Regions from separate parts of the Terrabacter carboxydivorans genome, predicted to be linked through region 2. Evidence: riboswitches for the same ligand, from Rfam matches in the RefSeq annotation. Region 2 holds a riboswitch; the other holds the start of a gene.
The links. Region 2 has a riboswitch for S-adenosylmethionine ahead of ABD297_RS05520 (aminotransferase class V-fold PLP-dependent enzyme). Riboswitches for the same ligand answer to the same signal wherever they lie in the genome.
Positions count from the first base shown of each region.

Region 1: another riboswitch for S-adenosylmethionine. It lies ahead of metX (homoserine O-acetyltransferase MetX); the one in region 2 lies ahead of ABD297_RS05520 (aminotransferase class V-fold PLP-dependent enzyme).

Region 1 is NZ_BAAARE010000006.1:159,969-165,365, forward strand. Features, by position in the region: gene ABD297_RS08310 (EcsC family protein) at 1-61, shown strand, start outside; gene ABD297_RS08315 (YkvA family protein) at 170-859, shown strand; gene ABD297_RS08320 (DUF4192 domain-containing protein) at 993-2,423, shown strand; SAM riboswitch class IV at 2,618-2,732, shown strand; gene metX (homoserine O-acetyltransferase MetX) at 2,748-4,058, shown strand; gene ABD297_RS08330 (universal stress protein) at 4,248-4,646, shown strand; gene ABD297_RS08335 (RNA polymerase sigma factor) at 4,965-5,397, shown strand, end outside.
Region 2 is NZ_BAAARE010000004.1:68,476-73,872, forward strand. Features, by position in the region: gene ABD297_RS05510 (FtsK/SpoIIIE family DNA translocase) at 1-987, opposite strand, end outside; gene ABD297_RS05515 (MFS transporter) at 1,121-2,533, shown strand; SAM riboswitch class IV at 2,665-2,790, shown strand; gene ABD297_RS05520 (aminotransferase class V-fold PLP-dependent enzyme) at 2,827-4,272, shown strand; gene ABD297_RS05525 (endonuclease/exonuclease/phosphatase family protein) at 4,315-5,355, opposite strand.

The DNA.
Region 1 (5,397 bases), on a different contig from region 2:
GAACCGCATCGGCAAGCAGGCCGCCAAGGAGTTCCCGCCCGTCGAGACGTTCGGCCGCTGAGGTCGGCGCTGCTGTCTTGGCCTGCGCGATGAGCAACCATCAGGTCACCGTCCCGTATCGCTGCCGGCAACGGGGAATCGCCTCGCCCTCCTGCTCGTTGGGCCGGGCATGAAGACCGCATCCCGCATCAAGCTGGCCGCCACGGTCGCCTCGGTCGTGCGAGCCTCCACGCGGCCCGGGGCGCCCAGTCTGCCCGAACGGGTGCAGGCGGTGCCGCGCCTCGTTCGCTGCACCCTCGAACGGACGTATGCCGGGACGTCGCTCAAGCGGCTCGGGCTCGTCGCGGGGGCGGTGGCCTACGTCGCCTCCCCGGTCGACCTCGTGCCGGAGGCGTTCCTCCCCGTCGTGGGGGCCGCCGACGACGCGGTCGTCATCTCGTGGGCGGTCACGGCGTTCTTCGAGGAGACCGACCGGTTCCTCGCGTGGGAGGCAGGCCAGGGCCTGCGCCGGTCGGGGGCGTTCCAGCCGTCACCCGGGACCGCGCCGGCAGCGCCGGGAGGGGCTGCGCAAGGCCGGGGCGGCGCGGATCCGGCCGGCGCCGACGGGCTGCGCCGCGACCGCGACGAGACCGGTGCTGCGGCACCGCGACGCCTCCTCGGTGGCGTCGCGCGCGTGAGCTCAGGCGGTTCGCGGCCGCGCCCGACCGCAGGGGCCACGGGCGGTCGCACCAGCCCCGACCCGGCTGCGAGGAAGTCTGCGGGGCCCGGAACGGGGGAGCGCAGCAGGTTGCCCGAGGGCGCCAGGCAGGCCGCCACGGACTACGTGCTCGAGTCGGTGCGCAAGCGCCTGGAGCGCTGAGCCCGGTCGCGCGACGACGGCTCGACCCGCACGGCGACGGCGTCGGTCCACACCTCTCTGCGGCGAACGGCCTTCGTCCACAGGCGGATCGATGGGCCGACCGAGAACCGGCGCGGGCGGCGAGGCTCGGCACATGCCGAAGATCTCACTGTCCGGGCCGGCCGAGCTGCTGACCATCATCCCCTTCCACCTGGGCTTCCAGCCCGAGCGCAGTGTCGTCGTGGTCTGCTTCCACGGCAAACGGCTCGGTCTCGTGGCCCGCCTCGACGTCATCGACCCGTCACTCGCCTTCGAGGCAGCCGCACAGACCCTGCCGACCCTGCTGCAGGGCTCGCCCTCGTCCGTGGCCATCGTCGGGTTCGAGGACATCCCCGACGAGTCCCTGCCCCTGCTCGAGGCCCTCGCCGACGGCGTCGAGGCAGAGCGGGTCGTCGTCAGGGAGCGTCTCGTCCTGCGCGGCGGGCGTTGGCGGTCCGTCGGCTGCGACTGCTGCCCCGACGAGGGCTGGCTGCTCCCGGAGCAGGCCGAGGTCCCTGCGGTCGCAAGCTACGTGGCTCTCGGCCACGCGGTGCTCCCGGACCGCGACGAGCTCGCCCGTCTCGTCGAGCCACTGGAGCCGACGGAGCCGCGTCACGACCTGGCCGTGACCGCCATCGAGGACTGGCAGCGCCGCTACCGGGCGGCGGGAGGGGCCATCTGCGACGAGCCTGCCTCGTCCGGACGTCGACGAGGCTCTCGCCGGTCGAAGGTGGCCGGGTCGGAGCTCGGCCTGCTCGACGGCGGGGATCCGAGCCCGCGCCAGTTCCTCGTCAACGATGCGCTCGTCGCCTGGGGCGGCGTGCTGGGTGGTGACGTCGAGGGCTACGGCATGGAGCACTGGCTGCCCTCGCTCGTCGGCCCCCTGCGCGACGTCGAGTTCCGCGACGCCCTCATCGGCTGGTTGTGCCCGGGCACGGTGCCGCTCGACACGTTCCCCGAGGAGCTCGTCGTCATGCTCGACGTGCTCCTCGGTCCCCACCTGCGGCTCGCCTCCGGGTCCGACGGCGCCGGACGTCCGGGTGCCGACGGATCGGGCAGGGACACGGAGGTCGGGGACGACATCGCCTCCCGCCTGTCGGCGTCGGACCGCGAGGCGCTGCGGGCTCTGCACGCCCTGCTCGACCTCGGCCCGGACGCGCTGGAGGCGCTCGACGGCGACGACCCGCGCGACACCGCCGAACTCAGCGAGCTCGCGCGGCTCGCCGGGTCGGGCATCGCTCCCGACGACTGGGAGGGCATCGACGACGGGCACGAACAGGAGACGGGCGAGGGCTGGGACGACTGGGAGGCGGCAGCGGTCCCGCGCGTGGTGCTCGGGCGTCTGGAGCAGGTCTGCCGGCTCACGCCGGCGGCCCACGCGGCGCCGGTGCTCTCCGTCGTGGCGTCGGTCGCGTGGTGGTGCGGGGACGGGGCCCGCGCCGGAGTCGCCGTCGACCAGGCGCTCGAGCTCGAGCCGGAGCACCGGCTGAGCCGCCTCGTGCGCCGGTCCCTCGACCACGGTGTCCGACCGTCGCGCTGCGCCTGAGCGCCGACAGGGCCACCGGAGGCCGTCGGAGGCTGTTTGGAACCCGGGCCATCACGGACGCCGTACGGAGCGGGCGGGTCGACCCACGTGTCCGCCAGGTGGGAGGAGTCGAGAGCCCCGACGAGCAACCTCGGGCGTCCATGTCGTGGACCGGTCGATCTCCTCCGGTCGGCTCCTCGCGTATGGTTGTGGCAGGTCACGAGTACCAGCGACAAGCCCCGGCTCGCTGGTCGGCAACCCTCCTTCGCGGTGGGGTGCCCCGGGTGAGGACCAGGCCACACCCGTCCCGGGTGCGTGCAAGCGCGAGGACCGAGGAGTACCCCGATGACCGTCACCCACCGGAAGCAGAGCACGCGTGTGTCGCCCGCGCGCCACGCGGCCGATGGCTCACCAGCCCGCGACGGGTTCGGCCCGGCCACCCGGACGCCGTCCGGCGTCGACCCGTCAGGTGCACCGTCCGGACGGGCCGGCGCAGAGGCCCACGTCGACGGTCCGGCCGACCCGCCGCGACGGGTGTCGGACGGCGCCTGGCGTGAGGGCGACCCGGTGGGCGGACGCCAGTTCGTCCACATCGGTGACGTCGAGCTCGAGCGGGGCGGCGTGCTGCCCGACGTCCGGATCGCCTACGAGACGTGGGGCCGGCTCAACGAGGCCGGCGACAACGTCGTCCTCGTCGAGCACGCCCTGACCGGTGACAGCCACGTCGTGGGCGAGGCCGGCCCCGGCCACGCGTCGCCGGGGTGGTGGAACTCCCTCGTGGCGTCCGGCGGTCCGGTCGACCCCGACGAGTGGTTCGTCATCGCCTCCAACGTCCTCGGCGGCTGCCAGGGGAGCACCGGCCCGTCGAGCCCGGCCCCCGACGGCCAGCCGTGGGGGAGCCGCTTTCCCTACGTCACCGTCCGCGACCAGGTAGCGGCCGAGCGTCTGCTGCTCGACCGGCTGGGGATCGCCAGAGTGGCCGCCGTGGTCGGCGGGTCCATGGGCGGCATGCGTGCCATCGAGTGGGCGGTCACCCATCCTGACGACGTCGACCGCTGCATCGTGCTCGCCTCGACGCCGAGCGCCACGGCAGACCAGATCGCCTGGTGCCAGCCGCAGCTGCTCGCCATCCGGCAGGACCCCGACTTCGCCGGCGGCGACTACTACGCCGGTGACCGCCGTCCGGACGCCGGCCTCGGCCTCGCGCGCCGCATCGCCCACATCACCTACCGGACCGAGAGCGAGCTCGACGAGCGCTTCGGTCGCGCTGCGCAGCTGGGCGAGGACCCGCTCCGAGCGGGGGACCGGGGGCGCTTCGCCGTCGAGTCCTACCTCGACCACCACGCAGGCAAGCTGGCCCGCCGCTTCGACGCGAACTCCTACGTCGTGCTGACCGAGGCGATGAACTCCCACGACGTCGGTCGCGACCGCGGCGGGGTGCAGCAGGCGCTCAGCCGGGTCCGTGCCGACTGCACCGTCGTCTCCGTCGACACCGACCGGCTCTACCCGCCGCGTCTGTCGGACGACCTGCACGCCGCGCTCCCGGTGTCGCGCCGCGCCCACATCGTGTCCGACTTCGGCCACGACGGGTTCCTCATCGAGGAGGACCAGGTGGGTCGGATCATCCGCGACGCCCTGGAGCGTGGCCGCGGCTGAGCCCTGCTGCGGGGCGGGGCGGTTCGTCGACCCGGATGCTGCGACCGAGCCCTTCGCGGGCCGGCCGGCAGGACCGTCCGGGGGTGTGACGAAGCACGTTCGGCACTCCCGGCGCGGGACGCGCCGGGCGCCTCGATATCGGGTACGGTGCGAGCACTGGTTGTTTCCGTCCCAAGGAGGTCCGGGAAAGTGGCCATCGTCGTTGGTTATGTCGCCACCAAGGAAGGTCGCGCGGCGCTCAAGCGAGCCGCCGAGGAGTGCGTCCTGCGTGGTGCGAAGCTCGTCGTCATCAGCTCCCACCGAGGGGGCAAGGACTTTGACGCGGACGAGGCCAGACAGTTCGAGACCGAGCTCGCCCGCGTGCAGGCCGTTCTCGAGGAGAAGGGGCTCGAGCACGAGGTGCGCCAGCTCGTCCGGGGCAACGACCCCGCCGAGGACCTCATCTCCGTCGCCGAGGAGGAGAAGGCCGACTTCATCGTCATCGGCCTGCGCCGGCGCAGCCCGGTCGGCAAGCTGATCCTCGGCTCCAACGCCCAGCGCATCCTGCTCGACGCGAGCTGCCCGGTGCTGGCGGTCAAGGGCGACTGAAAGTCCCTCTCGCGGGGGTGGGACGGGGTCTTCCGGCCCTCGTCAGGACGAGCGCGCCGTGCGCGGGTTCGACGCGCGTTCGCCCAGATGGCATCCGCCGTTTTATAATGTCGTAGTACGGGATCGCACAAGGCGCACCGAGAGATCGAAACAGGGACCGACTCCAACCGGCCAAGCCTTCCCGGCACCAACCCCCATTCTCGTTCGTTGTGATGATGCATGCCCGGAATCGGGTCGACACAACGAGACCTGCGACGAAAGGCGACTGCATCCGTGCCCAAGGCAACAACCGCTGGAGCTCCGAAGACCCTGCCGAAGGTGTTCCAGCACGAGGCGATCATGCAGCTCCTGGTCAAGGGCAGCACCAACGGCACCATCACGGGAACTGAGATCGCGCGTGCTCAGGTCGACGCCGGTCTCGACCTGAAGCAGATGAAGCCGGTCCTCACGACCCTCGAGGCCCACGACATCGAGATCGTTGTCGACGCGCCGCACGTCACCACGACGAAGAAGACCCGAACAGGGACCAAGGGAGGCACTGTGGCCACCGCACGCACCAGCACTGCCGCGGCGACGAAGTCCGCGACGCGGACGACGACCGCGACCACCAAGACCGCCGCCAAGAAGACGACGACCAAGATGGCCGCCCGCGCGGCGGCTCCGGCCGCCGACGAGGCTGCCACGACCGCGACGGGAACGGCCAGGAAGGCCGCCACCAACGCCGGGGTTGCCAAGGCTGCTGCCAAGCCGG
Region 2 (5,397 bases):
GGGGGGCGTCGGACGCTTCTCCCCCGGACGCGGGCGCGAGCCGGCCTCGTCCTCCATCGCCCGCTGCGCGGCCTGGCGGAACGCCTCGTCACCGTCGCGGTCGGCGAGGTCGACTGGCTTGCGGCGGGCGCGCCTGACGGCGGCGGCCGGGGCGTCGTCCGGCTCATCGGCCTCGTGGTCGTGGTCGTCGTGGCCGCGGTCGATGACGAGGGCCCTCAGCTGGCGCATTCGGGTCGGGATCATGTTGACCGGAGTGGCGGTGATGACGAGCAGGCCGAAGAGCCCGAGCAGGATGAGGATCACGAGCGCGCCGTAGGTCGAGACCGCAGCGGCGAGCGGGCTCGAGGCGAGGAAGCCGAGGATGCCGCCGGCGGCACGCATGCCGTCGGCGCCGTCGGGTGGGTTGGGGATGCCGTCGGCGAGGTGCGACAGGCCGCACGCGGCGAAGGTGAGCGCGATGGTGCCGACGACGATGCGGTTGGTGGCGGCGTCGTCCTGGGGCGCGCGGAGCATGCGCAGGCCGAGGGCGAGCAGGACGAGCGGGACGGCATACGCGACGCGACCGAAGGTGCCGGCGAAGACCGCGTGCACGACCTGGCCGAAGGTGCCCGAGACCCCCCACCACTCGCGGGCGGCGACGACGACCGCGAGCGCGAGGAGGGAGAAGCCGATGCCGTCGCGCTTGTGCTCGGGCTCGAGGTCGGCGGCGCTGTGGCCGACGCGGCGCACCGCTCCCCCGGCCATGTGCGAGACACCCATCCACGTGTTGCGCACGGCACCCAGCGGGAAGGGCAGCCCCCCGCCGCGAGCCCTGGACGGCGTCCGTGACCCGCCCTTGGCCGCCGGCTTGCGGGTGGCGGGCTTGCGCTGCGCCGGCCGGGTGGACCGGGCTGCCGGAGGGCGCGACGTGGCGCTCGTCGAGGACCCCTTGGCGCGGGTCGCCGCAGAGGTGCTCGTGCGCTGGGTGCTGGACGGACGTGACGCCATGCTCGCACCGTACGTCAACGCACCGGTGAACTCACGCGTCACACGCGCACCACGGGGCAGAGAATGGCCGGCCGCGGGCCGCGGTCCGGTGAACCCACCTCGGCCGCAATGCCGCCCGGCCTAGTCTGGAGAGGTGAGCACGGGGCCATCCCCGACCGAGGGACCCGACGCGGGAGCGGGCCTGACACCCGGTGCCCCCGCACTGCGGCAGCTGCTCCGGATCCGGCCCTTCCGCCACCTCTTCGCCGCCGGCGCCGTCTCCAGCTTCGGCGACTGGCTCGCCCTGCTCGCGACGACCGCCCTGGCCGCCGAGCTGGCCGCCGGCGGGGTGGGCCGGTACCTCGCCGTCTCGGGCGTCTTCATCCTCCGCATCGCGCCGGCCGTGCTCCTCGGACCCCTCGCCGGGGTCGTCGCCGACCGGCTGGACCGGCGCCGCACGATGATCGTCGGGGACCTGCTGCGCTTCGCGCTCTTCGTGTCCATCCCCGTCGTGGGGACGCTCTGGTGGATGTACGTCGCCATCGTGCTCATCGAGTGCACGTCCCTCTTCTGGAACCCGGCCAAGGACGCCACCCTGCCCAACCTCGTCCCGCCGGACCGGCTCGAGCTGGCCAACCAGCTCGGGCTCGTGGGCAGCTACGGGACGGCCCCCGTCGCGGCCCTGGCCTTCTCGGGGCTGTCGCTCGTCGGCGACCCGTTGCGGTCGGTGCTCCCCGGGCTCGACCCGGAGGGGATCTACCTGGCGATGTACGTCAACGGCGCGACGTTCCTCGTCAGTGCGTGGATCGTCTGGCGGCTGCGCTTCCCACCACGGCCGGCGCGCGAGGCCCTCGCGGGACAGTCCGTGCTGAGGACCGTGACCGACGGCCTGCGCGTCGTCCGGGACCGGCCGTTCGTGCGGGGGCTCATCGCCGGCATGCTCGGTGCCTTCGCCGCCGGTGGGCTCGTCATCGGGCTCGCCACGCGGTTCGTCGCGGACATGGGGGCAGGGGCACCCGGCTACGGGATGCTCTTCGTCGCGGTCTTCACCGGGATGGCGATCGGCATCGTCGGCGGCCCCCGGGCTCTGGCAGGACTCTCCCGGCCGCGCATCTTCGGCGCGGCCCTCGGCAGCGCCGGAGCGCTGCTGCTCGTCCTCGCGGCGGTGCCCGCGCTCGTCGTCGCGCTCCCACTCGCGACACTGCTCGGCGCGGTCATCGGCGTGGCCTGGGTCATCGGCTACACCCTGCTCGGCCTCACCGTCGAGGACGAGGTCAGGGGCCGCACCTTCGCCCTCGTGCAGTCGCTCGACGGCGTCGTGCTCGTGCTCGTCCTCGCGGTCGCGCCCCTGCTGGCGGCGGGGTTCGAGGCGGCGCTCTCCCTCCCCCGCACGCTGCACGTCGGCCCGTTCGAGCTCACCTACACCGGAGCGACGGCCGCCTACCTGATCGCAGGGCTCGGGATGGGCGCCGCCGGGCTCGCCGCGTGGCGCACGATGAACGACAAGCCGGGGCTGTCCGTCTTTGCGGAGGTGCGCCAGCTCCGGCGCAGCCGCCGCGGCGGGTGAGGAGGGGCGGCCCTGGCGCGCTCTGCACCTGCGCGCTCCCCGCGCACCGCGACGTCGCCTCGTCTCAGATGACGACACTGCGGTCTTGGCGTCTGGACACGCCCGAGCCGGCTCCCCTATGGTCCTTCGCAGGTCATGAGTGCCAGTGACAAGCCCCGGCTCGCTGGCCAGCAACCCTCCTCCGCGGTGGGGTGCTCCGGGTGACGACCAGGCCACCCTCGATCCGCTCGCGCGATCGAGGTCGGCAAGCGCGGACCCGCACCGGGTGGGTCCCTTGACCCAGGAGCACTGGCATGTCGGCCCTTCCTTCGACGCACCCTTCGACCCGTCCCTCGGCGCACCTCTCGACGCGCCCCGCCTCCCAGACGGCCACCACGCCCTGTGGCGGCTCGTCCGCCCCCGCCGTGCGCACCCGCGCCCTGCACGCCGTGCCCGAGGCGCGCACGCTGCCCACCGTCGTCGGCGCGCAACTGCGCGTGCCGACGCTCCACGGCGACACGGCATACGCCAACCTCGACCACGCGGCGTCGACGCCGGCGCTCGAGACGGTCAAGGCAGCGGTCGACCGGGCCCTCGAGACCTACTCCTCCGTGCACCGCGGCGCCGGCTACGCCTCGCGCCTGACGAGCGCCTGGTACGAGCAGGCCCGCGAGGAGGTCGCGGCCTTCGTCGGCGCGCGACGGGACGACACGGTCGTCTTCACCCGGACGACCACCGACTCGTGGTCGCTGCTGAGCAAGGCCCTGCCGAGCCGCACGACGGTCTTCGTCTTCGACATCGAGCACCACTCGACGCTGCTCCCATGGGGCCGTTTCCGCACGGTGCGCCTCCCGGTGCCGCAGACGGTCGAGGACGCCCACGCCCTGCTCGAGGAGGCGCTGGCCGACCACCCGTCGCGCCACCGCCTCGTCGTCATCGCTGCCGCCTCCAACGTCACCGGTGAGGTGTGGCCCGTCGAGCGCTTCGCCGCCCTCGCGCACGAGCACGGCGCCCGGATCGCCGTCGACGCCGCCCAGCTCTCGGCCCACCGCACCATCGACCTCGCCGGCTGGGACGCCGACTACGTCGCGTTCTCGGGGCACAAGACGTATGCGCCCTACGGCGCCGGTGTCCTGGCCGGGCGCTCCGACTGGCTCGACGCCGGCACGCCGTACCTGCTCGGTGGCGGGGCCACCCGGGCGGTGACCGAGGACGGCACGACGTGGGCCACCGGGCCCGCCCGTCACGAGGGCGGCAGCCCCAACGTCATCGGCGCCATCGCCCTCGCTGCGGCGTGCGCCACGATCTCGAGGCACCGCGACTCCATCGAGGAGCACGAGAGCCGCCTCCTCGAGCGGCTGCGCGCGGGGCTCGACGAGGTGCCCGGCGTCGAGGTCCTCTCGATCTTCGGCGACGACAGCGACCGCGTCGGCGTCGTCGCCTTCACCATCGAGGGCTGGGACTCCTCGCTCGTCTCGCAGGTCCTGTCGGTCGAGCACGGCATCGGCGTCCGCGACGGCAGGTTCTGCGCCCACCTGCTCGTCGACGAGCTGCTCGACGACCCGTGGGGCGAGCGCTCGGCGACCGCGGTCCGCGCGAGCATCGGTCTCGGGAGCACCCGCGAGGGCGTCGAGCGCCTCGTGGCCGCGGTCGCCTCGCTCGTCGAGGAGGGCACGACGGCGACGTGGACGCTCACCGGCAGCGGCTGGGCGGTCGAGGGCACCGACCCCCGCGACGTCGAGGTCGACCGGCCCTGGTGACCCTTCCCCCGGGCCGGCCTCGGGCGGGGCTCAGGCTCAGGCTCAGCGCGGCGGCAGGTGGTAGCTCGCCCACACGGCTGCGTGGTCGGCCCGGTTGAACGCCACCTGTCCGGCCTCGACGACCGTCAGGCCCCGGCTCAGCAGGTGGTCCAGCGCCGCGAATGCTGGCAGCCGGTGGCCGGCGAACGGCCACGTGCGCACCCACCCCTGACCGTCGGTGCGCTGGGCGTCGTCGAGGCCGTCGGCGAGGTCGCGGAAGCCCGGATGGCCGAAGCCGGCGTTGAAGTCGCCCGCCATGACGAGCAGCTCGTCGCCGTCGAGCCGCTCCTTCCACGACTGGAGGTCCCGCAGGCCCGCGCGCCACTCGGCGGTGTCGCCCGGGAGCGGCGCGGTGGGGTGGGCGACCTTGAGGCGGATTGTGCCGTTGGGCGCCGTGACGTCGACCTCCGGCTGGACGCTCCGGGTGCCCTCGACCGCCGGGTCCGTGCCGAGGCTGCGGACCGACAGCGGGTAGCGCGACAGCACCATCGTGCCGGTGTAGGTGTCGGCACGCGCGACGCCCTGGCGCTGGTTGAAGTAGTCGGCGGCTCCCTCGGCGTCCAGGCGGCGCATCATCGCGGGCGTCGCCTCGGTGAGCACCAGCACGTCGACCGAGTGGTAGCGCACGGCATCCATCAGCTGCTCGGCGTTGGCCGAGCCGATCCACGTGTTGGCCGACATGACCGTCAGGTCGCGGTCGGCCTTGGGCGAGGACGTCGCCTCGAAGGACGGTGCGGCGACCGTCGCCGCAGCCACCAGCACGGCGACGACCGGGAGCAGCATCCACCAGCGCCGCAGCAGCAGGGTCGCCACGGCGAGCAGCCCGAGGCCGACGACGACGAAGGGACCTGCCGTCTGGAGCACGACGACGGGGTATGCCGTGGAGTCGTACCAGCGGAGCGCACCGACCGCGCCGAGCCCGACGAGGACGACGCCGACGACGACGTCGACCCACCGCCGGGCCGGCGGGCGGCGCCGCGCCGACGGGGGTGCCGGTGGTGCCGACGGAGGTGTGGACCGAGGCGGCGACGCAGGTGCCGGCACGGCGTGCCCGTCCCCCGGATGGTCGGTCGAGGGGCTGTCGTC